3 regions of the Promicromonospora sp. Populi genome follow, and region 2 is predicted to be linked to each of the others. Evidence: predicted binding sites of a transcription regulator. Region 2 holds the regulator's gene; each other region holds the start of a gene.
What was found. The regulator LexA, encoded in region 2, represses DNA repair genes until DNA is damaged. The targets are predictions, from matches to a motif close to TCGAACANNTGTTCGA.
Positions count from the first base shown of each region.

Region 1: AB1046_RS07750 (DUF222 domain-containing protein) is a predicted target of LexA. The motif match lies at 3,324-3,339, and genes of this name have one in related genera.
Region 3: AB1046_RS14660 (DUF222 domain-containing protein) is a predicted target of LexA. The motif match lies at 2,145-2,160, and genes of this name have one in related genera.

Region 1 is NZ_CP163528.1:1,726,950-1,732,620, reverse strand. Features, by position in the region: gene AB1046_RS07760 (copper resistance protein CopC) at 1-981, shown strand, start outside; gene AB1046_RS07755 (NUDIX domain-containing protein) at 1,019-1,501, shown strand; gene AB1046_RS07750 (DUF222 domain-containing protein) at 1,530-3,176, opposite strand; gene AB1046_RS07745 (glycosyl hydrolase) at 3,631-5,671, shown strand, end outside.
Region 2 is NZ_CP163528.1:289,510-295,180, reverse strand. Features, by position in the region: gene AB1046_RS01340 (DUF5302 domain-containing protein) at 1-74, opposite strand, end outside; gene nrdR (transcriptional regulator NrdR) at 189-659, opposite strand; gene AB1046_RS01330 (LysM peptidoglycan-binding domain-containing protein) at 798-1,235, opposite strand; gene lexA (transcriptional repressor LexA) at 1,485-2,234, shown strand; gene AB1046_RS01320 (L-lactate dehydrogenase) at 2,327-3,304, opposite strand; gene AB1046_RS01315 (ATP-dependent DNA helicase) at 3,314-5,389, opposite strand; gene AB1046_RS01310 (carbohydrate ABC transporter permease) at 5,472-5,671, opposite strand, start outside.
Region 3 is NZ_CP163528.1:3,241,350-3,247,020, forward strand. Features, by position in the region: gene AB1046_RS14635 (transglycosylase domain-containing protein) at 1-840, opposite strand, end outside; gene AB1046_RS14640 (DUF4177 domain-containing protein) at 949-1,116, shown strand; gene AB1046_RS14645 (RidA family protein) at 1,113-1,580, shown strand; tRNA gene AB1046_RS14650 (tRNA-Pro) at 1,712-1,788, shown strand; partial or broken gene AB1046_RS14655 (DUF4333 domain-containing protein) at 1,871-2,002, shown strand; gene AB1046_RS14660 (DUF222 domain-containing protein) at 2,290-4,017, shown strand; gene AB1046_RS14665 (NAD(P)/FAD-dependent oxidoreductase) at 4,069-5,304, shown strand; gene atzF (allophanate hydrolase) at 5,306-5,671, opposite strand, start outside.

The sequences.
Region 1 (5,671 bases), 1.4 Mb from region 2:
GCGCCGGCGTTCACCGGCCACACGCGGGCCGCCACGCCCGAGGCCCTGGTGGTCGGCGTCGACGTGCTGCACCTGGCCGCGGGAGCCTTGTGGCTGGGCGGCCTGGTGGCGATCGCCCTGGTCCTCAGAGGCCTCGCGCGCGGGGATGTTGCGGGCGGGGACCTCGTACGTGGGGATGCTGCGCGCGGCGACTCCGGCGCCGTCGTGCTCGGCCGGTTCTCGACCTGGGCCGCCGGCCTGCTCGCGGTGCTCGTGGTAGCCGGGACGTTCCTGGCCTGGCGGATCGCCGGATCCTGGGACGCGCTCCTCGACTCCGGCTACGGGGCCCTGCTCCTCGTCAAGATCCTCGCCGTACTGGTCGCGATAGCGATCGCCGCGTGGAACCGGTTCTCCCTGCTGCCGCGGCTCCGCGACGCGCGCCCTGCCCGCGACGTTTCTCGTCGCCGCGGCGTTTCCCGCCTCCGCGACGCGCCCCATACCCGTGACGCTCCTCGCCTCCGCGGCGCTTCCCGTCCCCGGGACCGCGCGGTCCCGACCAAGCTGCTGGTCCGCACGGCGCTCGCGGAGGCGGGCGTGCTGGTCGTCGTCCTCTTCGTCACCGGCTTCCTGGTGGACCGGAGCCCCGAGCCTGAAGCGGCCGTCACCTCGGTAGACAGAGCGGGGGAGAGCGCCCAGGAGTCGGTGCAGCTGGACGACATCTCGGCGGAGGTCACCCTGGCCCCGCTGAGAGTCGGCCCGGCCACCCTCACCATCACGATGACCGACCAGGCCGGGGAGCCCGCCGAGGGTTACGAGGCCCCGCAGCTCAGCCTGACGACGGGCGACGTGGACCTCGGAGCGGTGGAGGTCAACTCGCTCGGTCCGGGCGTCTACGCCGGCGACGTCGTGCTGCCGACCACGGGAGAGTGGGAGGTGCAGGTGTCGCTGCGCACCACGGAGTTCGACAACCCGGTGGCCACGGCGACGTTCCGGGTGCCCTGACGGGTTCAGGACGGCGCGATCGTCGACACTGGTCATCATGGCGAAAACGAGTGCTGGGCTCCTGCTCTACCGAACCCTGCCCGACGGCGGGCTCGAGGTGCTGCTCGGCCACATGGGCGGGCCGTTCTGGGCCCGCAAGGACGCTGGAGCGTGGACGCTGCTCAAGGGCGAGCTCGAACCCGGCGAGGAGCCACACGCCGCAGCGCTGCGTGAGGCCGGAGAGGAGCTCGGGCTGGAGCTACCTACGTCGGCCGCGCCGGACGTCGAGCTCGGTGAGGTACGTCAGCGCACGGGCAAGCTGGTCGTCGCCTGGGCGCGCGAGTGGCCTCATCCCTGGACCGACCTGGCGGAGGCGCGGAGCAACACTGTCGAGATCGAGTGGCCGCCGCGGTCAGGGAAACGCATCGAGATCCCGGAGATCGACCGCGTCGCCTGGTTCGGACCGGACGAGGCAAGCCGTCTCGTCGTCAGCGCGCAGGCGGTGTTCGTCGATCGGCTGGCGGAGGCCTTGGCGAGGTGAGCCGTGGCGCTTAGGTGATGACCGGGTTCTAAGCCCAGGCGAGGTCGGCCCGGCGTGGCCGTCGGGACGGTCGGCGCCCAGGGCCCCGGTCTCGGCGGGGCCGGTAGGCGATGGCGCCGTGGGCAGGCGTCGTCCGACAGCCGATGGAGTATCTGCTGCGTGACGCGCGAGCGCCGGGTTCGCCCATGCCGACGGCCGGGGTCCACTCGGGTACGGGTTGCCTGCCCGGGTCTTGGACCGGTTCTCGCGGGGGCTCGGCCGGTTCCCGCACGGGCGCAGCCGGTTCCCGCACGGGCGCAGCCGGTTCCCGCACGGGCGCAGCCGGTTCTCGCACGGGCTCGGGCGGTCGGGGCGCGACCGATGTGTAGGTGTGGCCCGTTGGCGTGACCGTCTCCACGGCCTGCCGACCCTCGACATCCGTCGCTTTCTGCGTCCAGTCGGGTGCTTGTTTTGCGTGGTTGCAGCGGGCGCACAGGCCTTGCCCGTTGTCGAGGCTGGTTGCGCCGCCCTGGGTGTGTGGGATGACGTGGTCGATGTGTCGCACGGGTGCGTCGCACCAGGAGGTGGCGCAGATGCCCTGTTCGCGGGCGCGCAGCAGCGCGGCCAGGCCTTGCGGGTGGAACCGTGAGGTTGATGTGGTGGCTAGCAGCCGGCCGTTCGGGTCGACGTAGATCGCGCGCAGCCATGCCGCGTCGGCGTCGATCGCGTGCGCGACCAGGTTCCGCACCACCGGGGCCGGAACGGTACCTGCCCCGGCGGGCATGCCCTCCACGATGACACCGGGTTGCTCGCCGGACCGGTTCCTGCCGGGCTGGTCACCGCCGGGCTGGTTCCTGCCGGGCTGGTTCCTGTTGGGCTGGTTGCTGTGGGGCTGGTGCTCGCCGGCCAGGAGCGCCTGGTCGGAGACGAGGAGGTTGATCGTGACCGGGACCTCGTCGGCGTGTCCGGGTTCGCGGCCGGTGACCCGCTCGATCAGGGTGTCCGCCATGATCTGCCCCGTGCCGCGCTCGTCACCCGTCGCCTTGGTCGCATCCGCGTGTGCCTTGAGCTGGGCGTACGCCTGGATGCCCTGCTGCATGGGCACCAGCGCGGTCAGGTACACCATGAGGTCCGGGGCGGGACGCACCGAGACCCGCCGCTGCGATACGGCTCGCGCGTTGCGCTTCACGCACGCGTGCACATCGAGCTGGGCGGCCAGCTCCTTGATCCGGGCGACCAGCCGCCGGGTGCCCATCCGGGCCAGCACGGCCAGGTTCGCCGGGCCGCAGACCTCCTCATCGATCCGCGCCCGGTGCTCCGTCGAGAGATGCGAGGTCTCGCGCACCAGCAGGGTCGCGCGCCACTGGGACAGCACCCCGGTGCGCAGGGCGTCGAACGTGTGCGGCATCTCGGTCAGCCAGACCCGGGCGGTACCCAGGAACGAGGTACCCGCATGCGGACTGCACCGCATCGCCAAACCCACCTGGCTCGGCACACCACGACCACGCCGCTCGGCACGAATGCTCTGCTCAGCCTCGTCGGACTTCGTAGCCACCTCCAGCGCCACAGCCAGCCGCGCCTGCGTCGCCGTCGCAGCATTCTTCACCGCCTCCAGCTCACCCAGCAGATCCACCCACTCGGCCTGCACCTGCCTCGACACGGAGGACGTTGTGTCGGTACCGCCTGGCAGGATCATCCCCGCCAGCACCTGGCGCATCGCCCGCACCCCTGCGACGTCGACGACCCCGCGGAATGCTGCACTACCGCCGGGCAGCACCGACTCGGCAGGCTCGTCGCCTGCCCTAGTCGTCGCTACACCCGTTCGCGTCATGACATCAATCTATCGCACACACGTTCGTATCGCTCGTCGAACCAGTTCTGTCTGCCACGAGCAGAATCGACGGTCGCCGCCGGCTGGACCCGCCGGCTGGACCCACCGACTGGCCAAGGCGCTTCGGCGATTGCCATGCGGCGACGGATCCATCCGGCCTCGCACATGGTTGACGCCCGGCTGCCGACCTGCCATGGTGTGAGAGCGCTCCCACGGTCTGGCCGGCAGGCGCGCGCAAGTCTCCCTCACCACCCCTCGAAGACGCGGGAACGACGTGAGCCGAACACCCCAATGACGGGGCGGTTCAGAGAGGACGACGATGTTCCATCCCTTTGCCAGCACAGGTTCTACGGAGCGACTAGGCCGGGAGCGGCGTGCGCGAATCGCCGTCCTCACAGCGGTCGTGCTCGTCGCCTCCACGATCACCGCCATTCCATCCGTGGCGGCCGACCCGATACCCGAGGGGGCCGGGAGCTATACGACCGATCAGGTCGGCCCAGCACCCGAGGGGTGCGCCCCGCTCGCAACCGATGCTCGCGCGTACATCACCGACTCGGCGCCGCAAGGGGCCGTGCCGACGAACGACTGGTGGTCGTCGCTGAGCTTCAAGAAGTTCGACTGCTCGATGAGCGAGCCACTCCACGCGCACCCCGTGTCGTACAAACCGACGCCGGGTGGCCTCGGCCTTTCCTACACGCAGCAGCCCACCCTCTACGGGACACCCGGCGGGATCGGGGAGTTCCACTACCCGTACAGCCAGGACCTCGTCGTCGGGGTCGCGGGACTGAACGCCTCCGTCGCCGAGGTCGCGGACTGGAGCGACTGGACCGTCACCCCGTCGTGGAGCGACGGGGCACGCTCCATGACGGCGACGATCGGGCACGGTCTACCCATGACCTGGTTCGAGATGGCGGGTGGGGACGCGCTCCTCACCGGCGGGTCGGACCTGCGCGTGTGGCTCCGCGACGGCGCCCGCATCGGCTTCAGCACGGGCGGCGCCGACTACGTCGCGTTCGCGCCGACCGGATCGTCCTGGACGACGTCGGGCAGCGTGTTGCGCAGCAACCTGAATGGCAGGGGCTATCTCTCCGTCGCCGCCCTTCCCACGACCCCGGCGGACAACGACGCGGCGCGCACCGCCCAGGCGAACTCGTTCACGCCGTATGCCTATGTCGAGGTGACCGGGACCCGCGCCGATTACGTCTACGACGAGGCGACGAGCATCGTCCGTACGACGTACTCGTTCGAGACCGAGGCGCACGAGGGCACAAACGAGGGCACGATCGTCGCGCTCTACCCGCATCAAGAGGTGTACCTCGAGGGGTCAGCCGGCGACGGACCGGGCGACGGCGCAGCCGGCAACCGCGACTACGTGTCGGCACGCGGCGCGATGACCACGCTGATCGGAGCGACGTCGTTCACGACCGACACCCCGTTCACCGGTGTGCTGCCGGAGGTCCCCTCGGTAGCTACCGCGGACGGCGACGCGAACGCGCGGCTTGATGCCCTTCTGGACGCCGAGGCCGGTGACCCGATGAGCATCGACGCCGCCGACACCTACTGGACCGGCAAGGCGCTCGGCCGCGCGGTGCGCATCGCGGAGATCGCGGACCAGCTCGACCGCACGGGCGTCCGCGACACGGCGCTCGCACAGATCGAGGCCGCGCTCACGGACTGGTTCACAGCGAGCCCCGGCGAGACGGAGCAGGTGTTCGCCTACAACCAGAACTGGGGCACCCTGGTGGGCTTCCCCGCCGCGTACGGGTCGGACAGAGAGCTGAACGACCATCACTTCCACTACGGGTACTTCATCCTCGCGGCCGCCACTCTGGCGCGATTCGATCCGGCCTGGGCCACCGACCAGCAGTTCGGCGGCATGGTCGACCAGCTGATCGCGGACGCGAACAACTTCGACCGCACCGACACGCGCTACCCGTACCTGCGGGACTTCGACATCTACGCCGGCCACGACTGGGCGGCCGGCCACGGCGCCTTCGTCAACGGCAACAACCAGGAGTCGAGCTCGGAGGGCCAGAACTTCGCGAACGGCCTCATCCAGTGGGGTGTGGCCACCGGCGACGACGCCGCTCGTGACGCCGGGATCTACCTCTACGCCACGCAGACTGCGGCGATCCAGCAGTACTGGTTCGACGGGTCCGGCGCGATGCCCGATGCATTCGGCCACTCCACCGTGGGCATGATCTGGGGCAGCGGCGGCGCCTACGCGACCTGGTTCAGCGGCGAGGCCGAGATGATCCAGGGCATCAACACCCTGCCGGTCACGGGCGGCCACCTCTACCTGGGCCTGCGCCCCGACGACGTGGTCGCCAACTACGACGAGATGGTCGACGTCAACAACG
Region 2 (5,671 bases):
GGCGCGGTCGGGGCCTTGGGCTCCTCAGCGCCCTGGACCTCGGCCTCCTCGGCATTGGGCTTGTCGTCCGTCACACCGATCACCTCCTCTTGTTTCGGGGGTCCCTCGATCGGGTCCGTCGTCTGCCCAGCCTGCACCACCTAGCGCCAGGCTGCCAAAGTTTTACGAAACCTTGTGCCGCTCAGGCGTCAGGCCTGGGCGGCGGCCCGCTCCGCGCGCTCGGCACGCAGCGACGTGATGGCGCTCTCGAAGTCCTCGAGCGAGTCGAACGACTGGTAGACGCTCGCGAACCGGAGGTAGGCCACCTCGTCGAGCTCACGCAGCGGGCCGAGGATCGCCAGGCCCACCTCGTAAGCGTCGATCTCGGCGCTGCCGTTGCTCCGCAGGGTCTCCTCGACCCGCTGAGCCAGGATCGCGAGGTCGTCGTCGCTCACCGGACGGCCCTGGCACGCCTTGCGCACCCCCGCGGCGACCTTGTCGCGGCTGAAAGGTTCGGTGGCGCCGGAGCGCTTGACGACGGAGAGGCTCGCCGTCTCCACGGTGGTGAACCGTCTGTTGCAGTTGGGGCACTGCCGTCGGCGCCGGATCGACAGGCCGTCGTCGGCGGTCCGCGAGTCCACCACGCGCGAGTCGGCATGGCGACAGAACGGGCAGTGCATGCTCACTCCTGCGTGGTCGACCACCGACCGGAGGCCTCCGGTCGCGCCCCGACCGTAAGCGGGCAAACCACCACCTTGCAACATCGCCGCAACATTTGACGGCGGATTGTGGCTTCTGGTCACTCCTAAGGGCTCTGGTCACTCCTCGGGGAGGAGCAGCAGCTCACCGACCCGCAGCGTGCCCGACGACATCCGGTTGAGCTCCTGCAGCCTGCCGACCGCCGCCCGGACGTCCTCGCCCGGCTCCGCGACCTGCCGTGCGAAGCCCCAGAGCGTCTCCCCCGGCCGCACCGCGTGCACCCGAACTTGAGTGGGCTCACCGGCGGTACTGGCGACGGCGGTTGCCCCCCACGTCACCATCGGCGCGACCAGGAGCATCGCCAGCAGCACCAGGACCGCGCGACCGCGGCGCGTGAGCCGCAGGCCGGCCAGCCCGAGCCGGTCGGCGAACGTGCGCGGCTCCTGCCGGTTGTACGCCTGCCGGGGGTACGCCGGGACGGCGACCAGCCGGGGTGCAGGTGTATGCGCCTGCCCGAACGTCGGGCTGTACTGCCTCAGCGGGATCACGTCCCCCATGGCCCCTCCTCCGAGTTTCGCGAATTCTTCATACACGCGTTCGTCGAACGCACGTACCATTGTGTAGCACGGGACACCGTCGATGTCGAGACACGCTCGAACATTCGTTTGATGGATGTGAGTTTGTGATCTAGAGTGGGTCGCGCAGGGGAGAACATTTGTCGGAACGGGAGGGGCACGGGCATGACGGGACGGGACGGGACCAGCGACACGAGAGCGGTCGACACAGCGCACTCCGGCGTCGCCACGCTGGACGCGCCAGGCGACAAGGCGGTCGCTGACGTACACGCGATCTCGCCGACCGACCGCCTGACCGAGCGGCAGCGCCTGGTGCTGGACACGATTCGGCAGTCGTTCGAGACGCGGGGCTACCCGCCGTCGATGCGTGAGATCGGCGAGGCCGTCGGGCTGGCCAGCCCGTCGAGCGTCAAGCACCAGCTCCAGATGCTCGAGAAGAAGGGCTTCCTGCGCCGCGACCCGAACCGGCCGCGCGCGATGGAGCTCGTCGAGCCGCTGGCGGAGCAGGTCGACAAGCCGACACGCGGTGAGATCCACTGGCCGGAGCCGCGGCGCAGCGGCCAGGTCCACTGGGGCGGTTCGGTGCCCGACGACGCCAGCACCCCGCCGCCGTCGTACGTGCCGCTCGTCGGCCGGATCGCGGCCGGTGGCCCGATCCTCGCCGAGCAGGTCGTCGAGGACGTGTTCCCGCTCCCCCGCCAGCTCGTGGGTGACGGTGACCTGTTCCTGCTCAAGGTCGCCGGCGACTCGATGGTCGACGCCGCGATCTGCGACGGGGACTGGGTAGTGGTGCGGCAGCAGAACGTCGCCGAGCAGGGCGAGATCGTCGCGGCCATGCTCGACGGCGAGGCCACGGTCAAGACGTTCAAGCAGACCGACGGGCACGTGCTGCTGCTGCCGCAGAACCCGGCCTACGAGCCCATCCCGGGCGACGAGGCGCGGATCCTGGGCCGCGTGGTAGCGGTCCTCCGCTCCCTGTAGACCGCTCCCGGACGACGAGAACGGGGTTGTGTTCGGATGCCGACCTGGCACGAACACAACCCCGTTCTCGTCGCACTTGGCACGACAGTCAGTCAGAAGCCGAAGCGTTTCTGGACCGCGCGGACGCTGTCCGCGGACGCGCGCAGGCCTGTCAGCTCCTCGTCGGACATCGGGACGCGCACGTTGCCCGTGACACCGCGCCCGTCTACCAGTGACGGCACGGACAGGCAGACGTCACTGATGCCGTAGTAGTCGTCCAGCAGCGAGGACACCGGCATGATCCGCCGTTCGTCGTTGAGCACCGCCTCGATGATGCGGGTAGCGGCCAGGCCGACGGCGTAGTTGGTGGCCCCCTTCCCCGCGATGATGCGGTAGGCCGAGTCGACCACCTCGTGGTGCACCTCCGCGCGCATCGCGGCGTCGATCGACCGGGCGTCGCCCACCGGTTCCCAGTCGAGCAGCGGTACGCCGCCGATCGAGGCGGAGCTCCACAGGGCGATCTCCGAGTCGCCGTGCTCGCCCGCGATGTACGCGTGCACGTTCCCGACCGCCACCCCGCACCGCTCGGCGAGCACCACCCGCAGCCGGGACGAGTCCAGGACCGTGCCGCTGCCGAAGAGCCGCTCCCGCGGCAGACCGGAGATCTTGAGCGCCGCGTAGGTCACTACGTCCACGGGGTTGGTCACCATCAGATAGGTCGCGTCGGGCGCGACGTCGACCAGGCCCGGCAGGATCGTGCGCATCAGGCCGATCGTCCCCTCAGCGAGGTCGACCCGGCTCTGCCCGGGCTTCTGCTTCGCCCCGGCGGTCACCACCACGATGTCGGCGCCCTCGCAGACCGCCACGTCGTCCGAGCCGATCACGTGCGCCTGGGGCGTGAACATCAGGCCGTGCTGCAGGTCGAGCACCTCGGCCTCGACCTTCGACCTGTCCACGTCGAGCAGGGCGATGGTGCGCGCCGCTCCGCGGGCGAGCGCGGCGAAGGCGAGCGTGGACCCGACCGCTCCGGCGCCCACTACCGCGAGCTTGGTGGTGGGAGAAACAGAAGGACCGTCCGACGGTGCTGTCATGCCTCCAGGCTAGGTGTCGAGCCGCGCGAGGGCGGCGCGGACCAGGGCCGGGTCGTTCGTGGGCCAGAAGCCGGGCATCGACTTGGTGAGGAACGACGCGTACCGCGCGGTCGCGAGCCGGGGATCCAGGACGGCCACGACCCCCCGGTCGTCCATGCTCCGCACGAGGCGGCCCGAGCCCTGCGCAAGCAGCAGTGCCGCGTGCTGCGCGGACACCGCCATGAACCCGTTGCCGCCCGCCTGCTCGACGGCGCGGGCGCGCGCCGCCTTGACCGGGTCGTCCGGGCGCGGGAACGGGATGCGGTCGATCAGCACGAGCTGGCACGACGGCCCCGGCACGTCCACGCCCTGCCACAGCGAGAGCGTGCCGAACAGGCAGGTGGCCGGGTCCTCGGCGAACTGCCGCACCAGGGTGGGTAGCTGGTCGTCGCCCTGCGCCAGGATCGGGAAGTCCAGGCGTTCGCGCATGGCCTCGGCCGCCGCGTTGGCCGCGCGCCGGGAGGAGAACAGGCCGAGCGTGCGGCCCCCGGCTGCCGTGATCAGCTCGGCGATCTCGTCGAGCTGCGCCTCCGTGGTGGGTTCCCGGCCGGGAGCGGGCAGGTGCCGCGCCACGTACAGGATGCCCTGGCGCGGGTAGTCGAACGGGCTGCCGGCGTCGAGGCCCTGCCACGGCGGGGCGTCCTGACCCTTCAGCCCGAGCGTGCCGGCGACGGCGTCGAACGTGCCGCCGAGCGCGAGCGTGGCCGACGTGAAGATGCCTGTCGACTCGCCCAGCAGGTGCATCCGGATCAGCCCGGCCACGTGCAACGGCGCGGCGTGCAGGCGCGTCACGTTGTCGCCGAAGCTGCCCCAGCCGTTCTCCGGCCGCGAGCACCACAGCACGTCGGCCGTCGTGTCCGTCAGCGCCATGCGCTCGGCCGTCTCGAAGAGCTGCAGCATGGCGCCCTGCGCCATCTTGAGCCCCGGGTCGGGCTGGCCGGCCTCCTTCGCCGCGGCCCCGCCCGCGTCCGGCTTGAGCGTGCTCAGCACCTCACGCGCGGCGTCACGCACCCCGCCGACGGCGGTGCGCAGCGCGTCCGGCAGGCCGTCCGGGAACCGCTCGGCGGGCGCCGTGACCAGCAAGGTCCCGAGGTCCTGAGCTGCCTTGTCGAGGGCGTCGGTGTTCGTGCCCGCGTGCCGCCGGGCCAGCCGCGCCGCGTTCTCCACCGAGGCCATGGACAGGTCGACGGTGGCCGACGACGTGACGCGGTCCGTGAGCTCGTGCGCCTCGTCCACCACCACGACGTCGTGCTCCGGGAGCACGCCCGGGCTGCCCGTGGCCGCGATCCCGAGCATCGCGTGGTTGGTCACCACGACGTCCGCGTCGCGGGCGGCGGCCCGCGCGTGGTCCGGGAAGCACTCGGCGAGCATCGGGCACTTGTTGCCCAGGCACTCCATCCTGGTCACGGACACCTGGCGCCAGGCCCGGTCGGGCACGCCGGGCACCAGGTCGTCGCGGTCGCCCGAGTCCGTCTCGCCCGCCCACTCGTGCAGCCGGCGGACGTGGTCGGCCAGCGTCGCGCCGTCGTCCTTGCGCTTACCGCGAGCGCCACCGGATCCCGGGGCCTCCTCCGTGCGCGGGTGGTCCTCGCCGCCGGGCAGGTCGAAGAGCGTGGGCTCGTCGGTGGGGTATCCGCCGCCGATCTTGTGCACGCACAGGTAGTTGTGCCAGCCCTTGAGCAGCGCGATCCGCGGCTCGCGCGGCAGCTGCGGCGCCACCGCCTTCGCCACGAGCGGCAGGTCGCGCGTGATGACCTGGCGCTGCAGCGCGAGGGTCGCGGTCGAGATGATGACCTTGCTCTGCGCCGCCACCGCGTGCCGCACGGCGGGCACCAGGTAGCCGAGCGACTTGCCAGTACCCGTCCCCGCCTGGACGAGCAGGTGCTCGCCCTTCTCGATCGCCTCGCCGACCGCCACGGCCATCCGATGCTGGCCGTCCCGGCGCCCGCCGCCGAGCTCCCCGACGGCGAGGTCCAGGAGCTCCTCGACGTCGGGGATCCGCTCGTCAGCAGTGGTTTTGATGGGCGTCTCGGGAACGGTGGTCACACGCTCGATCCTAGGCCGGACCACCGACATCCACCCCGCGTCGTCCACAGTCGCCAGGGGTCGGCCGGGGCCTGTCCTGCCCCTATCCCTTGACCGCCCCACCCAGCCCGGCGCCGCTGAGGAACAGGCGCTGGAAGCCGAGGAACAGTGCGATCGGCAGCACTGTCGAGATCGCGAGCGCCGCGAGGAACACGTCGAGCTCCAGGTACGGGGCGATGGCAGGCAGTCGCACGGACAGGGGCTGGTTCTGCGGGTCGGGCAGCACCAGCAGCGGCCAGAGGT
Region 3 (5,671 bases), 2.3 Mb from region 2:
GGTCGAGATGTAGCCGAGCTGCCACATCTTGCCGATCACGAGGTTGCGGCGGATCAGGGCGTCCTCGGGGTTCTGGACCGGGTCGAACTGGCTCGGGGCCTTGGTGATACCCGCGATCGTCGCGGCCTCGACGATCGACAGGTCGCTGGCGGACTTGTTGAAATAGTGCTGCGAAGCCGTCTCGACGCCGTACACGCTCACACCGAACTGCGCGATGTTGAGGTAGCCCTGCAGGATGTCGTCCTTCGACATCTCCTTCTCGATCGCGATGGCGAGCTTCGCCTCGCGGAGCTTTCGGGTGAGCGAGTCCTCGCGGGCCTCCAGCACACCGAAGGTGTCGCCCTCGCGATCAGCCTCCTCGATGAGGACGTTTTTCACGTACTGCTGGGTGAGCGTCGAGGCACCCTGCGTGGCACCCCCGCCGAAGTTCTGCAGCGCGGCGCGCGAGATGCCCTCCGGATCCACGCCGCCGTGCGTGTAGAACCGCTCGTCCTCGATGGCGACGACGGCGTTCTGCATGTTCTCGGACACCCTGTCGAGCGGCACGACGATGCGGTTCTGCGCGTAGAACGTGGCCAGCCTCGTCTCGCCGTCGCTCGCGTAGATCTGCGACTGCTCCGACAACGGCCCGGGAACCAGCTCCGCCGGCACCTCCTCGAAGACCTCGACCCCGGTGTCGACCGCGGTGTCCAGGCCCGAGGCCAGCGGGATCACGAGTCCGGCAGTTATCAGGCCACCGGCACCTGCGGTCAGCACGAATGCAAGGAGGAGTCCGATGAGCTGAGCCGCGGGAATGGTTCGGGTGATCCGGCGCGGCTCGCGAGGGTTCGCCATGGCCATGGGCCAAGGTTACGGGCTGCCCCTGACAGAGCGCGCCCAAACGAGCCCGACCCGTGTGCAGGTCTCGTGCGGAATCGTCCTCGCCGATCGCGGGCTAGCATCGACGCCATGGCAACGAAGTGGGAGTACGCGACGATCCCCCTCCTCATTCACAACACCAAGGCGATCCTCGACCAGTGGGGCTCGGACGGCTGGGAGCTCGTCCAGGTGGTGCCCGGGCCCGACGGCACCGGGCTGGTCGCCTACCTGAAGCGCCCCAACGGCGGTGACGCATGAGCCACGAGCAGCGCCTCGCCGAGCTGGGCATCAAGCTCCCCGAGGTTGCGGCCCCAGTCGCGGCGTACGTCCCGGCCGTGCAGACCGGCAACTACGTCTACACCTCCGGTCAGCTCCCGTTCATCGAGGGCGCACTACCGGCCACGGGCAAGGTCGGTGCGGGCGAGGGCTTCGTCTCGCCCGACGACGCCGCGGGCTACGCCCGCACCTGCGCCCTCAACGCGCTCGCCGCCGTCCGGTCGGTCACCGGCTCGCTCGACTCGATCGCACGGATCGTGAAGGTCGTCGGCTTCGTGGCCAGCGACCCGTCCTTCACCGGCCAGCCCGGCGTCATCAACGGGGCGTCCACGGTGCTCGGCGAGATCTTCGGCGACGCCGGCATTCACGCCCGCTCCGCGGTCGGCGTGGCGGTTCTTCCGCTGGACTCGCCGGTCGAGCTGGAGCTCGTCGTCGAGCTGGTGTAGCGCTTCGCACCGGCCCGGAACGGGCGTGACGGGTCCCACTCGGGATTCGGTTTCCGTTCCGGGCCATGCGTCGGCTATTCTGAGCAGGCTTCCGCGGAAGGGCTTCGTGCCTGTTGTGCGGTGGAATCCATCGGGGTGTGGCGCAGCTTGGTAGCGCGCTTCGTTCGGGACGAAGAGGTCGCAGGTTCAAATCCTGTCACCCCGACCATGGAAAAGGCCCTCTGACCAGCAGAAACGCTGCGTCAGGGGGCCTCTCTTCTGCCTGAAGCCCTTCTCCTTCTTGCCCCGCGTCCGTGCCCGTCGAGGTCGGCCGCACGTTTGACTGCGACGTCCAGGTCGACGACGGCCAGACGACCGTCGCCGTCGAGATCCTGGACGAGCTGGGCGACCTGTCCGCGAGCACCTATGAGTCCACCGAGTGACCTGGCCGCGGTGGCCAGCTAGCCGCAGTGACTAGCTAAGAGAGCCTGCGGCGCCGCAGCCGATCTCCGCTCGGGCCGGCCCCGGTCGACTCAGGTCCTGCCAGTTCTGCCGTCGGCAGATCGCTCCGCTTGAGCGCGCATGTAGAACAGGTGTGCGATATGTTGGTGGCATGAAGCCATCCGGTGACCTAAAGCAGCGAACGGACGACGGCCAAGTGCCGTCGATGCCGTTCGGCGCGGTCACTCGCGCAACCGAACTCCGGGCGGTGCGTGACCAGTTGGCCGACATGATCCTGCCAGGCGGTACCGACACAACGTCCTCCGTGTCGAGGCAGGTGCAGGCCGAGTGGGTGGATCTGCTGGGTGAGCTGGAGGCGGTGAAGAATGCTGCGACGGCGACGCAGGCGCGGCTGGCTGTGGCGCTGGAGGTGGCTACGAAGTCTGACGAGGCTGAGCAGGGTGTTGGGGCGGTGCGGCGTGGTCGTGGTGTGCCGAGCCAGGTGGGTTTGGCGATGCGGTGCAGTCCGCATGCGGGTACCTCGTTCCTGGGTACCGCCCGGGTCTGGCTGACCGAGATGCCGCACACGTTCGACGCCCTGCGCACCGGGGTGCTGTCCCAGTGGCGCGCGACCCTGCTGGTGCGCGAGACCTCGCATCTCTCGACGGAGCACCGGGCGCGGATCGATGAGGAGGTCTGCGGCCCGGCGAACCTGGCCGTGCTGGCCCGGATGGGCACCCGACGGCTGATCGCCCGGATCAAGGAGCTGGCCGCCCAGCTCGACGTGCACGCGTGCGTGAAGCGCAACGCGCGAGCCGTATCGCAGCGGCGGGTCTCGGTGCGTCCCGCCCCGGACCTCATGGTGTACCTGACCGCACTGGTGCCCATGCAGCAGGGCATCCAGGCGTACGCCCAGCTCAAGGCACACGCGGATGCGGCCAAGGCCACGGGTGACGAGCGCGGCACGGGGCAGATCATGGCGGACACCCTGATCGAGCGGGTCACCGGCCGCGAACCCGGACACGCCGACGAGGTCCCGGTCACGATCAACCTCCTCGTCTCCGACCAGGCGCTCCTGGCCGGCGAGCACCAGCCCCACAGCAACCAGCCCAACAGGAACCAGCCCGGCAGGAACCAGCCCGGCGGTGACCAGCCCGGCAGGAACCGGTCCGGCGAGCAACCCGGTGTCATCGTGGAGGGCATGCCCGCCGGGGCAGGTACCGTTCCGGCCCCGGTGGTGCGGAACCTGGTCGCGCACGCGATCGACGCCGACGCGGCATGGCTGCGCGCGATCTACGTCGACCCGAACGGCCGGCTGCTGGCCACCACATCAACCTCACGGTTCCACCCGCAAGGCCTGGCCGCGCTGCTGCGCGCCCGCGAACAGGGCATCTGCGCCACCTCCTGGTGCGACGCACCCGTGCGACACATCGACCACGTCATCCCACACACCCAGGGCGGCGCAACCAGCCTCGACAACGGGCAAGGCCTGTGCGCCCGCTGCAACCACGCAAAACAAGCACCCGACTGGACGCAGAAAGCGACGGATGTCGAGGGTCGGCAGGCCGTGGAGACGGTCACGCCAACGGGCCACACCTACACATCGGTCGCGCCCCGACCGCCCGAGCCCGTGCGAGAACCGGCTGCGCCCGTGCGGGAACCGGCTGCGCCCGTGCGGGAACCGGCCGAGCACCCGCGAGAACCGGTCCAAGACCCGGGCAGGCAACCCGTACCCGAGTGGACCCCGGCCGTCGGCATGCCCGGCCCACGTGGCGGACGCATCCCACGGAGCCGCTACTCGATCGGCTGCGGCACAGCACATCGCAGCGGGGCGATCGCATACCGACCGAAGGCGACGAGGAAGATGAAGGCGAACGCGACGCTAGAGGCCAAGCTGAAGGCGAAGCCAATGTCGGCGACGAGCCGTCGAGCGTCCGACCGGCCGCAGCCGCTGCGGGGGCCGCTGCGGCAACAGCGCCAACGGCGGGCCGATCTCGTCTGGGCGCACATGCCCTGACCCGAGACCTGGTGCAAGACTGGACGCCTCACCAGATTCCGGAGGCGTCCGATGAACCCGTTCGTTCTGGTCGGTGGTGGCCTGACGACCGCACGCGCCGCAGAAGCACTGCGGACAGAGGGGTACGACGGCGACCTAGTGGTGGTCACCAGCGAGCCGCACCATCCGTACGAACGGCCGCCCCTGAGCAAGGACTACCTGCGCGGTGAGGCGGAACGCGACGCCGTCTTTCCGCTCGACGAGGCCTGGTATCGCGAGCACTCGGTCACCGTCCGCACCAACGAGACAGTGGTCGGGCTGGACCCGGCGGCACACACCCTGACGCTGTCCGACGGCGCCAGGCTGCCCTTCGCGAAGCTCCTCCTCGCGCCCGGCTCCACCCCGCGCCCGCTCGACGTCCCCGGCACCGACCTGGCCGGCGTGCACTACCTGCGCACCATCGACGACTCTGACCGCATCGCCGGCACGCTGCTCGATGCGTCCATGGAAGGTACCGGGCGGGTCGTGGTCATCGGTGACGGCTGGATCGGGCTCGAGGTGGCGGCGTCGGCCAGATCCCTGGGGCTGGACGTCACTGTGGTGGGCCGCGCGTCGCACCCACTGGGTCGGGTGCTGGGCCCGGAGATGGGCGATTTCTACGCGGGCATCCACGCCGAGCACGGCGTGCGGCTGCTCAGCCGCACCTCCGTCACACGGCTGCTGGGCGCAGAGGGCCGGGTCACCGGCGTCGACCTGTCCGACGGCACCCACCTGGGAGCCGACGTCGTGGTGGTCGGCGTGGGCGCGACGCCGAACGTCGGCCTGGCGGAGGCCGCCGGGCTAGACCTACGCCCCGCGTCGCTGGGCGGCGGCGTCGCGGTGGACGGGACGCTCGCGACGTCGCACTCGGACGTGTTCGCCGCGGGCGACGTAGCCAGCATCCCCTCGCCGCACTACCAGCGGCCGCTCCGGGTGGAGCACTGGGCGACCGCGCAGGAGAGCGGCAAGCACGCCGGTCGGGCGCTGCTCGGCGCCACCGACCCCTACGACAAGCTGCCCTATTTTTACAGCGACCAGTTCGACGTCGGCATGGAGTACACCGGCTGGGTGGACGTCCCAGCCGGGTACGACGAGGTGGTGGTCTCCGGCGACCCGGGCAAGCGGGAGCTCGTGGCGTTCTGGCGCGTCGACGGCCAGGTGGTGGCCGGTATGGCCGTGAACGTGTGGCAACAGATGGGGCGGGTGGAGGAACTGATCAGGTCTGGGCGCAAAGTGCCGACGGCGGAGCTGGAAGGCTTCGTAGGCTGACTTAGGGAACCCGGGCCTCGGCCGCGAGGTGCGCCAGCCAGCCGCCCGACGCCGTGATGTCGCGGGCGCCGTCGAGCGCCACGGGCTCGCACAGGAAGCCGGGGATCTCGGAGCCGTCGTCGAGCAGCACCTTGCCGATAGTCATGGGTGCCGGGACCGACGCGACGAATTCGCCGAACGCGGCGAGCGTCAGCTCCCACACCTCGGCCTCGATCGACGCGCCGTCGGCGGGCACGCGGACCAGGCCCGGCTTGGCCGGGTCGGTGTCGAGAGCGAAGAGCCGGTAGACGGGCGCGGTGGTGGTCGTCGCGACCAGGCGGCCGCCGCGGTCGAGGATCTGATGGTTGAGGGGCTGGCCGCTGAGGTG